DNA from 4 places in the Bacillus sp. GB_SG_008 genome. Region 1 is predicted to be linked to each of the others. Evidence: predicted binding sites of a transcription regulator. Region 1 holds the regulator's gene; each other region holds the start of a gene.
The links. Region 1 encodes Rex, which represses fermentation and respiration genes when NADH is low (regulators of the CRP and FNR family bind a similar motif). Its sites were predicted from a motif close to TTGTGAAATATTTCACAA; they were not measured.
Positions count from the first base shown of each region.

Region 2: the regulator Rex is predicted to act here: its motif matches at 1,269-1,286, upstream of adhE (bifunctional acetaldehyde-CoA/alcohol dehydrogenase).
Region 3: the regulator Rex is predicted to act here: its motif matches at 2,399-2,416, upstream of ACTDJC_RS17970 (anaerobic C4-dicarboxylate transporter family protein).
Region 4: the regulator Rex is predicted to act here: its motif matches at 1,631-1,648, upstream of ACTDJC_RS07045 (DUF1641 domain-containing protein).

Region 1 is NZ_JBPZSK010000017.1:9,972-14,369, reverse strand. It holds gene ACTDJC_RS22035 (ABC-F family ATP-binding cassette domain-containing protein) at 1-1,265, opposite strand, end outside; gene ACTDJC_RS22030 (redox-sensing transcriptional repressor Rex) at 1,448-2,077, shown strand; gene ACTDJC_RS22025 (YdiK family protein) at 2,104-2,301, opposite strand; gene ACTDJC_RS22020 (CPBP family intramembrane glutamic endopeptidase) at 2,304-3,032, opposite strand; gene groES (co-chaperone GroES) at 3,403-3,687, shown strand; gene groL (chaperonin GroEL) at 3,726-4,398, shown strand, end outside.
Region 2 is NZ_JBPZSK010000001.1:418,906-423,303, reverse strand. It holds gene adhE (bifunctional acetaldehyde-CoA/alcohol dehydrogenase) at 1-1,161, opposite strand, end outside; gene ACTDJC_RS02020 (bifunctional cystathionine gamma-lyase/homocysteine desulfhydrase) at 1,426-2,559, opposite strand; gene ACTDJC_RS02015 (O-acetylserine dependent cystathionine beta-synthase) at 2,563-3,486, opposite strand; gene mtnN (5'-methylthioadenosine/S-adenosylhomocysteine nucleosidase) at 3,572-4,267, opposite strand; gene ACTDJC_RS02005 (class I SAM-dependent DNA methyltransferase) at 4,282-4,398, opposite strand, start outside.
Region 3 is NZ_JBPZSK010000007.1:111,859-116,256, reverse strand. It holds gene ilvA (threonine ammonia-lyase) at 1-923, shown strand, start outside; gene ACTDJC_RS17970 (anaerobic C4-dicarboxylate transporter family protein) at 1,034-2,347, opposite strand; cyclic di-GMP riboswitch class I at 2,641-2,727, shown strand; gene ACTDJC_RS17965 (DUF1292 domain-containing protein) at 3,001-3,270, opposite strand; gene ACTDJC_RS17960 (methyl-accepting chemotaxis protein) at 3,663-3,767, shown strand; gene ACTDJC_RS17955 (cytochrome-c oxidase) at 3,929-4,300, opposite strand.
Region 4 is NZ_JBPZSK010000002.1:413,336-417,733, forward strand. It holds gene ACTDJC_RS07040 (NAD(P)/FAD-dependent oxidoreductase) at 1-1,041, opposite strand, end outside; gene ACTDJC_RS07045 (DUF1641 domain-containing protein) at 1,086-1,526, opposite strand; gene ACTDJC_RS07050 (ferritin) at 2,075-2,581, opposite strand; gene ACTDJC_RS07055 (MazG nucleotide pyrophosphohydrolase domain-containing protein) at 2,638-2,958, opposite strand; gene ACTDJC_RS07060 (TIGR00730 family Rossman fold protein) at 3,031-3,609, shown strand; gene ACTDJC_RS07065 (Dps family protein) at 3,779-4,219, opposite strand.

The sequences.
Region 1 (4,398 bases):
TGTAGCGGGTAATCATCCCAAAGTTCATCTAATACGCGTTTTGATGATGTTAAGTTTGCTTGTTCTTGGTCATAATATCCAATAGAAACGTTAGAGCCGAATGAAAAACTGCCGTTTAAAGGACGAAGTTTATCCACAAGAGATTTTAATAAAGTGGATTTTCCGATTCCATTTGGACCTACAAGTGCAACACTATCACCTCTCGTTAATTGGAAATGAATGTGCTCAATGATTGGCTCGTTATTATAACCAATTGTGATATTTTTTACTTGTAGTACATCATTTCCACTTTGCCTATCGATATCAAAGTGGAAAGAAGCAGATTTTGTATCACCGAGTGGTTTTGTCATAAGCTCCATACGATTTAATTGTTTTTGACGACTTTGTGCCCGTTTTGTTGTGGAAGCGCGGGCGATATTTTTTTGAATGAAGTCTTGTAACTTTGTGACTTCTTCTTGCTGTTTCTCATAACGCTTCATCTCTTGTTCGTATAGCGATGCTTTAAGTTCTAAATACTTACTGTAGTTCCCCGTGTATTTTCGACTTTGTTTATTAGAGATTTCATATACCTGTGTTACGAGTTTATCTAGAAAGTATCGATCGTGTGAAACGATTAAAATAGCACCAGGATAGCCTTGTAAATATTGTTCCAGCCACGTTAATGTATCGATATCTAAATGGTTGGTTGGCTCATCCAAAATAAGCAAATCTGGTTTTGTTAATAATAATTTTCCAAGAGCTAAACGAGTTTTTTGCCCACCACTTAAAGTGGAGATTGTAGTTCCGTGTGTCTCAGAAGGAAAGCCAAGTCCGCTTAAAACAGAGCGAATATCAGCTTCGTATTGGTAGCCGCCTTTATTTTTATAATCTAATTGCAGGCGATCATACTCTGCTAACAATCTTTCGTGTACAGTGACATTTGTGAAATTTTCTTCTTTCCCCATTTCTTGTTCTAGCCTTCGGAGTTCTTTCTCCATGCGTTGCAAGTCGAGAAATACCGTTAGCATTTCATCCCAAATGGTTAATGATGTTTCAAGACCAGTGTGCTGTGCTAAGTAACCGATAGATACATCTTTCGGTTTAATAATTTCTCCACTGTCATGGGACAGTTCTCCCGCAATAATCTTTAATAATGTAGACTTTCCAGCGCCGTTACGGCCGACAAGTGCAATGCGATCACGCGTCTGTACCTCTAACTTAATGTTTGAAAGAATCACTTCAGCGGCGTATAACTTGGAAAGGTTATTCACTTGTAGTAGAATCAATGTTTTCACCTCAAATAATTTCTTAACTTTGCCATGATTATATTTCTCAATCATACTAAAAATAGTGTATAGTTGAACGTAATAGAGAAGTTCTCTCTCTATTATACAGGGAAAACTTTCAATGCTAAACTTCCGTACATGTTTCAATCACTTGAACAGATAGGAAGAGAGGAGGGGGTTGCATGGAGCAGCCTAAAATTCCGCAGGCGACTGCCAAAAGATTGCCTCTATACTATCGATTTATCCAAAACTTATCGTTATCTGGTAAGCAACGCGTATCATCTGCAGAATTAAGTGAAGCGGTGAAAGTGGATTCGGCGACGATTCGAAGAGATTTTTCATACTTTGGGGCATTAGGGAAAAAGGGATACGGCTATAACGTAAATTATTTATTGTCGTTTTTCCGCGAAACACTTGATCAAGATGATGTAACGCGTGTAGCACTAATAGGGGTAGGTAATTTAGGGACAGCTTTCTTACATTACAATTTTACGAAAAATAATAATACAAAAATTGAGATGGCATTTGACGTTGATGAAGAGAAAGTTGGAAAAGAAATCGGAGGAATTCCAGTATATCATCTGGATGAATTAGAAGAGAAATTATCCGATGATATAAAAGTGGCAATATTAACAGTACCTGCTTCTGTTGCACAAGCTGTAGCAGATCGCTTATCGCATACTGGTATACAAGGTGTTTTAAACTTTACACCTGCTAGGTTAAATATATTAGAACATATTCGAATTCATCATATCGATTTAGCGGTAGAATTACAAACGCTTGTGTACTTTTTAAAAAATTACCCACAATAAAAACGCAGGAATTCCCTGCGTTTTTATTATTTCTTCATACTACCTTTTTTCGGTTTAGAAAAAAGAAGGCGAAGTGCCAAATTAAAATCGACTGTTGCCATTATAGCGAGTAATATTGTATAAAAGTTCCAAATTGTATCTTCAACACTTGTAATTGCTAAGTATGTAAAAATACACCCAAGAAGAAAATACAAAGTTGCCATAACAAATGGTGAAGTTCGCATGTTTAAAATCCTCCGATGAATCCTTGCAATTTTTCAGCTTTTTCTATGTATGGGTGAAGTACAAATGTAATTAACATAACATTTGTATTCATCATAACATGAGCCATAATAGGTACAATAATCCGTTTTGTTTTTACATATAAAAATGAAAAAACAAGCCCCATGGAAATATACACTAATAAATGTGTAGGGTCAAAATGAATTAAAGCAAATATAAGTGAACTCACAATTGCTGCGATAAAGAAGTTATATCGTTTATATAGTGTTCCAAATAGAATCTTTCTAAATACAATTTCTTCAAGAATGGGAGCGAATATAGAAGAAACAATCATAAATAATGGAGCAGCTTTTATAATCTCGATAATGTTTTGTGTATTTTCAGATTCAGGTTTAACTTTAAAAATTTGTGTTTCAATTGTGCCAGCAATTACTTGGGCAAATAAAGCAAGAAAAACCCCCAAAATAATCCATCCTATTGTAGCGGGAATGTTTGTTTTTTCCCGATCCCATTTTTCTGATTGTGTATCGTTGCGTAATATCAAAAGGATAATAATAAGAGCAACAAAGAAGCTAATTATTCCCCAATGTGCAGTTGCCAATTGAACCTCTTCTTGAAAGCTCCTGTTTCCATTGTTGTATATTCCGCTTTTTAAAAGGAGCCACCCTCCAATTACACCTGATAATTGCATTAAAATATATGTAACAACAACCCACCAGTATTGTCTCTTCAATTTCGTAACTCCTTTTTAAATTTTTTGTAATGAAAAAGGAAAATGCTCTATCCATAGAGAAAACAACTTATGGCATCTTCTTATTGTAACATAGGAGAAGAGGGAAAAACGATGGAATATCAAATAGAATCTTCTATCAGTGCCGATCTTCCATGAAGCCAAGGATTTATATTATTGCGCTACCCATCAGGTAAAGAAGAGAAGCTTATGGAAAGACTGAAGAGGATGTAAAATAGTTTTCCGAAAAATTACGTTTTTTCACTTGCAAAAGAAAATGAGATTCTTTATTATAATAAGTGTGTTAGCACTCGAAGTGTTTGAGTGCTAATAAACATAAAATTTACATAGTAAATTGAGGAGGTTATTGTTCATGCTAAAGCCATTAGGTGATCGCGTTGTAATTGAACTTGTTCAAGCAGAAGAAAAAACAGCAAGTGGTATCGTATTACCAGACACTGCAAAAGAAAAACCACAAGAGGGTAAGGTAGTGGCAGTTGGTACTGGTCGTGTGCTTGAAAATGGTGAGCGTGTTGCTTTAGAGTTAGCTGTAGGCGATCGTATTATCTTCTCAAAATATGCAGGTACTGAAGTAAAATACGAAGGTGCAGAATACTTAATTTTACGTGAAAGCGACATTTTAGCAGTTATCAGTTAATTATATAAATCTTTAAAAATTCAAGGGGGTCAAATATTATGGCAAAAGATATTAAATTTAGTGAAGAAGCACGTCGTTCGATGCTTCGCGGTGTCGACACTCTTGCAAACGCAGTAAAAGTTACGCTTGGACCAAAAGGTCGTAACGTTGTACTTGAGAAAAAATTCGGTTCTCCGCTTATTACAAATGACGGTGTAACAATTGCAAAAGAAATTGAATTAGAAGATGCATTTGAAAACATGGGTGCAAAACTAGTAGCAGAAGTTGCTAGCAAAACAAATGATGTAGCTGGTGACGGAACGACAACTGCAACTGTATTAGCACAAGCAATGATTCGTGAAGGTTTAAAGAACGTAACAGCTGGTGCGAACCCAATGGGTCTTCGTAAAGGTATTGAAAAAGCTACTGTAGCAGCAATTGAAGAATTAAAAACGATTTCTAAACCAATCGAAGGTAAATCTTCTATCGCACAAGTAGCTGCTATTTCTGCTGATGACGAAGAAGTAGGAAAATTAATTGCAGAAGCAATGGAGCGTGTTGGTAACGACGGCGTTATTACATTAGAAGAATCTAAAGGATTCACAACAGAATTAGATGTAGTAGAGGGTATGCAGTTCGACCGTGGATATGCTTCTCCTTACATGATTACTGATTCTGATAAAATGGAAGCCGTTCTTGATAACCCATTTATCTTAATTACTGATAAAAAGG
Region 2 (4,398 bases), on a different contig from region 1:
TGTATCCGTAGAGTGAATGACTGCAGAATGACCTAAACCGCCAAGCTCTAACATGTTTTCACAATGCTGCAACCCTTCTTCTAATGAATTTGCTTTTATACAAGCTAATACTGGACTTAATTTTTCTCGGGATAACGGATAAGCTGCGCCGACCCCTTTAATTTCTGCAACGAGCATTTTCGTATCTTCTGGTACTGTAATTCCCACTAACGCTGCAATGTAATGAGGGGATTTCCCAACAATATCACTATTTACTGCACATGTATTCTCATTTATAACAAGTTTCTCTAATTTTTTTCGTTCTTCTGTTGTTACAAAGTAACAATTGTTCGCTATCATTTCTTGTTTCACGTCATTATAGATTTCTTTATCTACAATAATTGCTTGTTCAGAAGCACAAATCATACCGTTATCAAATGTTTTCGATAAGATCACATCATTTACAGCTCGCTTCACATGTGCTGATTTTTCTATATAACACGGAACGTTACCTGGTCCTACCCCTAAAGCTGGTTTACCAGTTGAATACGCTGATTTCACCATTCCTGCGCCTCCTGTTGCTAGAACAAGTGCTACTCCTTCATGATTCATAAGTTGCTTTGTGGCTTCAACAGAAGGTCTTTCAATCCATTGAATGCAATTTTCTGGTGCTCCTGCTTTTACTGCAGCATCGCGTACTGTTTTAGCAGCTGCGATAGAGCATTGCTGCGCTGAAGGATGGAATGCAAAAATAATTGGATTTCTCGTTTTCATCGCAATGATTGCTTTAAACATCGTTGTTGAAGTTGGGTTTGTTACTGGCGTTACCCCAGCAACCACACCAACTGGCTCTGCAATTTCTATAACTTCCTCATGTGGATCCTCACGAATAATTCCCACTGTTTTATCGTTTTTTATACTATTCCAAATATATTCAGTTGCGAAAATATTTTTGATGCATTTGTCTTCATACACACCGCGTCCTGTTTCTTCAACAGCCATTTTTGCTAGTGGCATATGTTGATCCACACCCGCAAGTGCCATTTCATGTACAATGTTGTCAATTTGTTCCTGTGTAAATCCTTCTAATGCTTGTAAAGCTTTTTGACCGTTCTTTACTAACGCCTCAATCATCTCTGTTACTTCTTGCATTTCATTTACAACTTTCTCTTTGACTGCCATGTAATTTCCTCCTATTCTGCTTCCGGACGCATAATGTCCCTAGGGGTCTAAATATGTCCCTATTAGCTAAAAAAATAGAACTACCTTTTCTACATGAATCCCATTGTTTGTGAAACATTTCACATAGATATATGTGAAGCTTCTCGTTTCATGCTTTTTACTATACACGAGATCTTTTCATTTGTGTGTGTCTAATTTGTGAAAAGTTTCACAAATTCAAAATATAAAAAACAAGCACTACTGAGTGAAGTAGTGCTTGTTCCATTATGCTAATGCTCGTGCTAAATCTTCAATTAAATCTTCTCCGTCTTCAATTCCGACTGAAATACGAATTAATGTATCTGTAATTCCTAGTTCTGCACGGCGCTCTGCTGGAATAGAAGCATGTGTCATTTGAGAAGGAATTGAAATTAAGCTTTCTACTGCACCTAGACTTTCAGCAAGTGTAAAGTATTGTACTTTCCCAAGGACAGCGTTTAATGTTTCTTTACTATCTACATCAAATGAAATAATTGCGCCATAGCCATTTGCTTGCTCTGCTGCTAAGTCATGATTATGGTGACTGCTAAGTCCTGGATAGTACACTTTGTTTACTTTCGGATGATTTTGTAAGAACTCAGCAATTGCACGAGCATTTGCTTCATGCTCCTCCATACGTACTCCTAACGTTTTTAAACCACGTAGTAATAAAAAGCTATCTTGTGGTCCTAAAATACCGCCTGTTGAATTTTGTACGAAATGAAGCTCCTCTGCTAACTCTGCACTATTTACAGCTACTACTCCAGCGACAACATCACTATGACCACCTAAATATTTTGTTGCACTATGAAGTACAATATCTGCACCAAGAGAAATTGGTGTTTGCCAATACGGTGTCATAAATGTATTATCAACAATTGTTAATAAATCTTGTTCTTTAGCAAGTGCTGCAATTTGTTTAATATCTGTAATTTTTAAAAGTGGATTCGTCGGTGTTTCCATATAAATTGCTTTTGTATTTGGAAGAATTGCTTCTTTTACTGCTTCTAAGTTTGTTGTATCAACAAATGTATGTTCAATTCCAAAGCGATTTAATACTTTTGACATCACACGGTATGTTCCGCCGTATACATCATCTGTTAAAACAACATGATCCCCTTTAGAGAAGAGCATCATCACTGCTGTAATTGCTGCCATACCTGATCCAAATGCAAATCCTGCATGACCATTTTCAAGAACAGCAATTGTTTCTTCAAGAGCTGCACGAGTTGGATTTCCCGTACGTGAATATTCGTACCCTTTATGATTTCCTACACCTTCTTGTTTGTACGTACTCGTTTGATAAATCGGTACTGTCACAGCTCCAGTTGAAGGTTCTCCGATATGAATACCATGAATTAATTTTGTTTTTTTTCTCATTTTTTATTCCCACCCTTTGTATATATGCTTACTCAAATAGCGTTCACTGCTATCTGGAAAAATTGTTACAATATTTGTGCCTGGTTTTGCTGTCTCTGCTTCTAATATGCTTGCATGAAGCGCTGCACCCGAAGAACTGCCAACAAGAAGTCCTTCTTTTTGTGCCAATTGTTTCACACGTGAGAATGCATCACGATCTGAAATCGTATGAATGGCATCAAAATATGCTGGATTCAGAAATGGCGGTATAAATTCAAGCCCAATTCCTTCTGTTTCATGGGAGCCGGCTTCGCCTCCATTTAAAATTGAGCCTTCTGGTTCAACAATAACTGTTTTAATCTGCTGATTTTGCTCTTTTAAATATAACGCCGTTCCCATAAATGTTCCACCGGTACCAGCACCAGCGACAAATATGTTAATGTTTCCGTCTAGTGCTTCCCACAGTTCAGGACCTAATGTTTTATAATATGCACGTGGATTTGCTTCATTAGCAAATTGACATGGAGAATATGAATTTGGAATTTCTTCAAGAAGCTCTTCTGCTTTTGCAATAGCACCTGTCATACCTTTTGAGGTTGGTGTATGAACAATCGTTGCACCAAGAGCTTTCATAAGTTCTTGTTTTTCAATACTAAATTTCTCTGGAACGCAAACGATAACATGTAAGTTATGCTCAAGTGCTGCAAGTGCCAGTCCAATTCCTGTATTGCCAGCTGTTGGTTCAATAATTGTTCCACCTGGCGTAACAAGCCCTTTAGCAAGAGCATCCTCAATTAATTCTCGCCCTAACCGATCTTTCACACTTCCTCCTGGGTTATAGAACTCAAGCTTCGCAAAAAGCCGAACACCTTCTGGAAGTAAAAAGCGCGTAATTTCAACAAGCGGTGTATGTCCGATTAGGTCATGAACACTGCGATACACTTTCATCGTATTTCCTCCTTACCTAACACCTCAAAAGAAAAAGGCAACTGTATGTATTTCCTATATATGAAACAGTTGCCTTTTTGCTACATTACTTTAACTCTTCTAATACTTTTACGATAAAGTTTGTAGAATGAAGAGCTGCTTGATCTAAAAATTGGTCGAACGAAATATCTGATTCCTTACCAGCGATATCAGAAAGTGCTCGAATAATTACAAATGGCACTTTATATTGATAACATACTTGTGCAACTGCTGCCGCTTCCATTTCTACTGCATATAGATCAGTAAATTTCTCACGAACAAACGCAACGCGATTTGGATCGCTCATGAAAGAGTCTCCCGTTGCAATCATACCTTTTACAACTTGAATGCCATCTGCTGTTTGCATACATTTTTCAGCTAATGCAACAAGTTCTTCATCCGCTGGAAATCCTGCTGGCATTCCTGGTACTTGACCGTATTCATAATCAAATGCAGTTACATCTACGTCATGATGACGAACTTCTGTTGAAATCACAACATCTCCTACATTTAAAGAATGGTGGAATCCACCAGCTGAACCTGTATTAATAATTTTTTCTGGCTTATAACGCTCTAATAAAATCGTTGTTGACATTGCTGCATTTACTTTACCAATACCAGACTTCAACAAGATAACTTCATGTCCTGCTAATGTACCCTTCGTAAATTCACAACCTGCAACTGTTTCTGTTTCTGCTTGTTCTAACTTGTCACGTAAAATACGTACTTCTTCTTCCATCGCTCCGATTACAGCAATTCTCAATCTAATCCCTCTTTCTATTGCTTCGTTGCCTCCATTACCCAAACATAATGATTCATGCGGGTGAACGTGACTTGAAAGCCATTGTTTTCAAAAATAGATTGCATGACAGGAATACGAGTATAGTATTCCGT
Region 3 (4,398 bases), on a different contig from region 1:
TTGTTATGCCAAAAGGAGCGCCGCTCAGTAAGGTACTTGCAACAAAGCGTTACGGAGCTAATATAGAATTGCAAGGAAATGTGTTTGATGAAGCGTTAGCTTATGCACTTGATTTAAAAGAACGAACTGGAGCGACATTTGTCCATCCATTTGATGACGAGGATGTTATTGCTGGACAAGGAACAGTTGGGTTAGAAATATTGCATCAGCTTGATGATGTTGATGCGGTCATTTGTCCTATTGGCGGTGGTGGTTTAATTGCGGGCGTTGCGATGGCAATTAAAGAACAAAAGCCATCGGTGAAAATATATGGTGTACAGGCGCTAGCGTGTCCTAGTATGAAGCAATCCTTGCAGGAAAAACAAAGGGTGACGGTACAATCAACACCAACGATGGCCGATGGAATTGCGGTGAAAAAACCAGGGGATCTCACTTTTCAGCTTGTGCAGCGTTATGTAGATGATATTTTCTGTGTGGATGAAATGGAGATTGCTCGGGCAATGCTTATGTTATTAGAGCGTAATAAATTACTTGTAGAAGGATCGGGTGCTACTTCATTAGCTGCCATGTTATATGGAAAAGTGCCTGAGCAAGGGAAAAAGATTGTCTCTGTATTAAGTGGTGGTAATGTTGATGTTAATTTTATTTCTCGTATTATTGAACACGGGATGGTTGAAGCAGGCCGATTTGTCCATATTTCAACGACGATTAAAGATAAGCCAGGGCAACTACAACAAGTATTACAGATTGTAACCGATTTTGAAGCGAATGTTCTTCATATTCATTTAGAGAGAATTGGAACGAAAGTATTCCCAGGTTATGCGCAGCTGCACCTTTCTCTTGAGACGAAAGATAATGAGCATATTGAGCAAGTGCTAATAGGAATGCGGAAGAAAGGATATAGTATCGAAATCATTGAATAGGGTGAAACTTCCATCAGTGGGGGTCTTACTGCCCGTTAACGCGGGATAAATATTTAAACAAACGTTTGATTAAAAAGAGCTAGCCCTTGTAAAGGCTAGCTCTTTCTTAATTAAAACATCAGTGAAACGAGAAACATTCCAATTCCGATTGATGTAATTGTTGCAACAAGACCCGGGATCATAAAGCTATGATTTAACACATATTTACCGATACGCGTTGTACCTGTACGGTCAAAATTAATTGCTGCAACGATTGTTCCGTAGTTTGGAATAAAGAAATATCCGTTTACAGCTGGGAACATCGCAATTAATAGTGCTGGTGAAATGCCAAGTGTTAATCCAAGCGGTATTAACGCACGTACCGTTGCAGCTTGGCTATATAGCAAGATTGATAGCACGAATAGTGCAATTGCGAATAACCACGGTGCACTCGTTACGAGACCTTGAATAGAACCTTGAATCATTTGTAAGTTACCGTTAAAGAACGTATCTCCCATCCATGCGATGCCGAAAATCGCAACAACTGCTGTTGCTCCTGCTTTAAAGACGTTACCAGACACGATGCTTTCTACATTTGGTTTACAAAAAATAATAATAAGTGCAGCGATTGTTAGCATCACCATTTCAATGGTGTTTGGCATAGAAAGACGTACAAGTTTTCCGTCTATCATCCAACTAGGGCGTAACGCTTCAAAAGATCCGAGAAGAACAACTAGAACTGTTGCAAATAAAAAGAGGATAACAGACAGTTTTGCACCTTTCGGGACAATAAATTCTTTCTTTTCTTCTAGTTTTGGAATCATGCCTTCTTGTAATCGTTTTAAGTATTCTTCATCTTCGTTTAGCTCTTTTCCCATTTTGCTTGCGACGAAAGCAGCTAACATACAAGCGATAAAGGTAGATGGAATACTAATTTTTAAAATATCTAATAGTGTAATCTGATAGTCAGCAAGCATAGCGAGAAGTGCAACGGTTGCTGCTGAAATTGGACTTGCTGTAATCGCTTGCTGCGATGCAATAACAGCAATTGACAGTGGACGCTCTGGTCGAATTCCTGATTCACGCGATACTTCAGCAATGACAGGAAGAACTGAATAGGCAACGTGGCCTGTCCCTGCACAAAACGTAAATAAATAAGTGACGATTGGGGCAAAGAACGTAATACGTTTCGGGTTTTTGCGGAGCGCTTTTTCTGCAATATGAACAAGATAGTCCATCCCCCCAGCAGCCTGTAGTGCCCCAGCGGCTGTAATAACTGCTAAAATCATAAGCATAACATCGATTGGCGGGGAGGTTGGTTGTAAGTGGAAGAAGAAGACAAAGATTGTCATACCAACACCTCCCATTACTCCAAGGCCAATACCTCCAAGGCGCGCACCGATGAAAATGCAGAGTAATAAGATGATAAACTGTAGCCAGAACATAGTATAGTACCTCCGAGATAATAATCAATCGTTATTATCAAATAACTTAATTTGTTTAATGATTCAAAAATTAAATAATGAATAATAAAATAAATCTCTGAAAATAGCCATTTTTATTATATAGCATATCAAAAACATGATTCACTCCTTTTTGTTACAATTATTTTACAAAAGAATCATTGGGACATTTATATTTGTATGTAAAAATATAAATATAATTTGATTTAGATGTTGTAATCTGTGGACGGAGAATTGTGTAATTCTCATAAAACTCCCATATCGTTCAACTCGTTCATCGAGAAAGGCAAACTTATGGAAACATAGGGTCGCAAAACTCTAGGGGCTAAGGTTGAAATGGACTAAGCTGGCCAGTTACCGGACTGATAGGATTGGTTTAGACCAATGCTTTTTTCATACATTGGTCTCTTTTTTTTGCTATTTTTCTGTAAGGGGTCCTGCCGCATACCTATCAAGCTAAGATTTTGAAGAATCCCCAAAACGAAAATTTTCTCTCTTCCTAGTTGCCTATGGGAATCCAGTTTATTTATTGTTTTGGGAAACAATGAATTTCTTGACTTGATGGCAATGGGGCGGTACCCCTATATACAAAAACAGAGGGCAGATATGCATCCCCCTCTTGTGTCCAACCAATATTATTCTTGCTCGTCCATAATTTTCTCAAACGCAGCAGATACTTTTTCAAATTCCTCGTCACTCTCAATGTATGAGAATTCACTATCTTCTTCTACTTTTAAAAAGAAGATATCAATGTCTTCCTCTGTTTCCGTTTGAATGTCTTCTACAAAGCCAACAGCAATGTATTCTGCTCCTTCGACATTCATCGTTCCGAGCACTTCAACTTCCTGCTCCTCATTACTCTCATCGCTAAGGGTAAAAATTTCGCCTACTTCAATTTCCGACATATTCATTCTCCTCCTGTTATACTCTAAAAAATAGAACGTTCAAATCGTATACTTACTAGTATATCTTTCCATAAAATATCAAATTAATGCTCAAAGAACAACAATTTCTTGCTGCCTCAGCGTAAAAATCCAACTAAAAGGATATCATCTGTGAATATGAATGAATACATTTTGAGCTCTCGTCACATGCCCATCAACTTTAGAAATGGGTTGCATGTGGATATTTGGTTATTGACTACCCTTGTGAACTTCTCTCACTGTTCCATTAAAAAAATGTATTAGACTAAGCTTTATTGATGTAATTACATTCTTCCTTCTATCCCTACCTTATCTCAAAAAAATAAAGATTTAGATTCGTCATTATATGTTTTGAATAGACAGTGGAAGAAAGTATGAAAGAGCAAGAAATGTTTGTTCAAGAAGTAGCAGAATTAGCAAATTGTTTAAATACGCTTGCCTATGAGCTGCGAGAGCTTATTGGAGAATTTAAAAGCTGAAATATCAAGAAAAAGCAGAAGTGCTAACCGCTTCTGCTTTTTCTTGTATTTTGTATAAAGGGCAGTTATCCCCCACCTCAAGATTGTAAAGAATCCGAAGAAGATAGGTAGGGGATGAGAAAAATCCCACTGATGGAAGTTTCACTTTATAAAGAATGTCGTTATGAATTTTCTTTTATATGTGTAAAAATATTAATAGAAAATATAATAATAGCGAGAACAACAAGAATACTACCGCCGGCAACAAACGGAATAGCTGCGTGATTTCCATAAATCTCAAGAGCTAGTGCAATCATCATAATTGGCAGCCCAATATTAAGCAGCCAAAAGTGAATTTTTCCTAGTTTAGAATGACCAGCTTCTTGAAAGATATGATATAAAATGCCAGCTGCCATCATTGAAGCCCAGCCAAGAAGCAGCAAGTGAACGTGTACACTTCTTAATGCAAAATTAAGAGACATTGACATATACATCCCCATACAGACGCCGATGACAAAATAAATAGAAGAAATCTTTATAAAGCGAATGCCCATACAATTTCCACCTTTCCATATTAATTTGTGAGTACAATAGAATATATGAAGATGAACTTGAGGACAGTATCATTAGATGGAAAAATTTATTTTTGTTT
Region 4 (4,398 bases), on a different contig from region 1:
ACTTGCAAGTGTTCCAGAGTTTACTGGTGCGAACTCTTCGAATGCTTTGCCTTCTAGTGCTGCGTATAAGTTGTATCCAATTAACTCACCCATTTGCCAAGCGATTTGTGCAGTTGGTGGGTATGGACGGCCGTCTGGAGCGAAGACAACAGCGCTGTCTCCAGCAACGAATACGTCTTTATGAGAAGTAGATTGAAGGTATTCGTTAACAGTTGCACGGCCGCGGTTTACTTCAAGACCTGATTCACCGATTAATGGGTTACCTTGTACGCCGCCTGTCCAAACGAATGTGTTAGCAACGATTTTTTGACCGTCTTTTAAGTCGATTTCATTGCCAGCAACGTTTGTTACAGGAAGACCTGTTAAGAATTTAACGCCGCGTGCTTCTAAGCTAGTAGTTGCACGTTCAATTAAATGGTCAGGTAATACTGGAAGAATTTTTGGGCCTGCTTCAACAAGAAGAAGTTTAACTTCTTTTGGATTTACGCCGTGGCTTTTTGCAAGTTTAGGCATAATGTCAGCAAGTTCACCAACTAGCTCAACGCCAGTTAATCCGCCGCCGCCGATTAAGATTGTAGCATCAGCTTCGTTTTTCGTTTTAGCGTATTCACGAATACGGTCTTCAACGTGTTTGTAGATTTTGTTTGCATCAGCAGCAGATTTTAATACCATGCTGTTTTCTTCTAGTCCTGGAATACCGAAGTAAGCAGTTTTACTTCCTAAAGCAACTACAAGTGCATCGTAAGATAAAGTAGTGCCACCAGCTAGTTTAATTTCTTTGCTATCAACTGAGAATGACTCAACTGTTGCGATTTTAAGATCGATATCTTTGCCTTTGAAAAGTTTTTCTAATGGCATAGCAATTGCCTGTTCAGAAATATTTCCTGCTGCAAGGCGGTGTAGTTCCGTAATAATTTGATGTGTTGGATATTGGTTGATAACTGTAACTTGTGCTTCTGATTTGCTGTAATGTTTACGTACATTTAAAGCTGCAAGAAGTCCGCCATAACCAGCACCTAAGATGACAATTTGTTTTGACATAGTATGATATCCCCCGTCTTTACTAATTGTTGTGTAAGAAAGAATTATTTATGATTGCGTTCTGCAGTAATTTGAAGATAAGCGTTTACAAAGCGAAACATTTTTTGTGCTTGCGGATCTTTTAGCATTCTTAAAAGGCCAAAAAGACCGATAACTTCGTTGCTTTCTTCAGCGCGATCTTTCGCTTCGATAGCAGTTGCAGCAATGGCTTTCACTGTATCTTTTACAGGTTCTGCAAGTTCTTGGATTGCTCCAACAGTATCATTTTTTAATACTTCATCAGTAGCGACTGCTTGAGCGAAATCATAAGACTTTGTTAAAATGTTAACGAGCTCAGTTAATTTTGGAAGTTGTTCTACTAATGTAGTTAAAGACTCTTGAACTTCAGGCTTTAATAGCTGATCAAGTACATCAAGCTGTCCTTGACTAGCAGAAATTTGTAATGATTCTTGTTCAGGCTTTGTTTGAGTGATTGTTTCTGGCATCTCCAATTCTCCTTTACGATAGCAATACTTCTTAAATTTTTGGGAATGAAAGAAGATTCCCCATTACAGGTAAGATTTCTTCGTCCGTAACAACTCGAGGAAATTTGTAAAAATTTACACAAAGATTTAGGGCAAGCTGCTCTTAAAGTTACTATTGCCGGTGAATATGTCTTTTCAAATCGTTGCAACATTCGAATGAACTATAAGTAATCACCGAATCTGAAATAGTAAATTTTAAAAGGCTAGTTGCGTCCTCTAGCTTATGGACTTGTCCAGTAAAAGACTTTGCCTACCAACTGAGTATATTATATACTGTAATACACCTATGTTAACATAAAAATGATTATTAAGCATTCGATTTTAATGACTATAATCTACGAACCTACAGGGCGTTATATCTGTTTTTTTATTCCAATTTTACAATGTAAGAAGCATAAATTGACGAAAGCGGTTGATTTATGCTTTTTTTGTTTGCGTGCCAGCTAAGCTGGAACAGAAAAGAGATGGCAAAGCCATCTCTAAGACATCTGTTTCAGTTTTCTACTCTACTACTCAGCTGGTGGAGTAAACGTGCGTTTTTCTAATTCAGCATCTAACATAAATAATGCATTTGAATCGTTTGTAATTCGTTTTAATTTTTGAATGGTGCTATCGAAAGATGCTTCTTCTTCAACTTGTTCGTCAACAAACCATTTTAAGAAGGTAATCGTAGCATGCTCGCGCTCATCCCAAGCAATATCAGATAGGTGATAAATTCGTTTTGTGACTTCGCGTTCATGTTCGAGACCGATTTCAAAAGCAGCTAAAATGGATTCGTACTCGTTATTTGGATGATCGAATCCAGTAATGATCGCACGCTCACCGCGATCATTAATATAATTGTAAAGCTTCATTGCATGGAAACGCTCTTCCTCTGCTTGTACAAGAAAGAAGTTGGCAAATCCATCATAGCTTTCTGATGTACAGTAAGCCGCCATTGCCATATACACATGGGCGGAGTAAAACTCAAAGTTCATTTGATCATTTAGTGCTTCACGTAATTTTGGAGATAACATAAAAAGACCCCTTTCATATTATTACGATATAATCATATCATAATTGAAAATAATTCTCATTTATATTCGAATCGCTTGGAGAGTTTCTTAACATGCGTTTCCATAATATCTTGTAAATCTAAATTATATTTTTGCGCTAAAATAATAAGATTTCCTAACACATCTCCAATTTCTTCTTTTAATTCAATTGTTAATTCTTCTTCGCTTTTTTTTCGTTCATCTGGACGATCACGACCAATTTCAATAGCACGCACGACGCGAGAAACTTCTCCCACTTCCTCCGCTAAAAAATTAACGCGAATAAAGGAATTATATTGTGCCCAGCCCCGCTCATAATAAAATTGTTCCACCCAGCTTTGAAATTCATTCGTGTTCATCCTTTTCCCATCCTCCCAATATGTAGTATGATTACATTGTAGCATAACAATATGTAGTTTTGGGGTGGAGTAATGAAGCGTATTTGTGTATTTGCAGGATCGAATGTTGGAGAGCGTCCAGAGTTTCAAGCAGAAGCTCGGCAACTTGGAGAAATACTAGTTCAAAATAATATAGAGCTTGTATACGGAGGCTCTTGTGTTGGATTAATGGGAGAAGTAGCAAATCAAGTATTAGAGCTAGGCGGCCGTGTAACGGGTGTCATGCCTCGTGGATTATTTAGAGGAGAAATTGTTCATCAAGATTTAACAGAACTAATCGAAGTGGAAACGATGCATGAGAGAAAAGCAAAAATGAGTGAACTTGCTGATGCATTTATTGCACTTCCAGGCGGTTATGGAACGTTTGAAGAGCTGTTTGAAGTGGTATGCTGGTCGCAAATTGGGATTCACGAAAAGCCTGTTGGCCTACTGAACATTGCAGAATTTTACACACCGTTATTACAAATGGTGGACCGTGCAGCAGAGGAAGGCTTTATGAATCCATCGAATAAAGAATTGCTTGTATCTGCAAAAACGGCTAATGAGTTAATTCCTAAAATGAAAGAGTACAAACGACCAGTGATGGGGAATAAGTGGAAGCAGTTAACATAAATAAATAAATAAAAAACCGAGCGGAATTGTCCCGCTCGATTTTTTGGTGTGATATTTGTCGAATGTGGTCGAAGGGTCTTTATATTGTGTCGAATCGCCGTTATATTAGAAAAAACGCCGATAAATGATGCATTTGCGCCGATATATTGCTAAGCTGCTGCCGTTTTTCTTATTGATTCAAGAATGCGCGTAACATCCATGCGTGTTTTTCAAGTTCTGTGTAGATGCCAAGTAGTAAATCAGATGTCGTTTCATCGTCTGCATCTTGTGCGATTTCCATGCCTTTTTTGAGCTCAAGAAGCATTGCTTCATAGTCTTTCATAATTGCTTCGACCATTGCTTCGGCAGTTTCTCCGTAAGCTGCTTCTTGAACAGAAGATAGTTCTAAGTATTCTTTCATCGTTGCTACTGGTTTGCCGCCGATTGCTAAAATACGTTCTGCAATTTCATCGATGTGCGTAGCTGCTTCTGTATAAAATTGTTCGAATTTCTCATGTAATGTAAAGAACTGAGGTCCTGTTACGTACCAGTGGTAGTTGTGTAATTTTGTAAATAAAACGTTCCAGTTTGCTACTTGTCTGTTTAATACTTCAATAACTTGTGTATTCATAATATCAATCTCCTTCACGTTTTTTTTATTTTTAATACCAATTACTAATTTATAATTATTATAATCTAATAGATGGTATAAAATCAACCCTTTTTGCATATATATTTTTAAATATTTTGTGACATAGGTGTAGGTTTAAAACAAGGAATAATGTGGCATACAGAGAAAAGAGAATAATA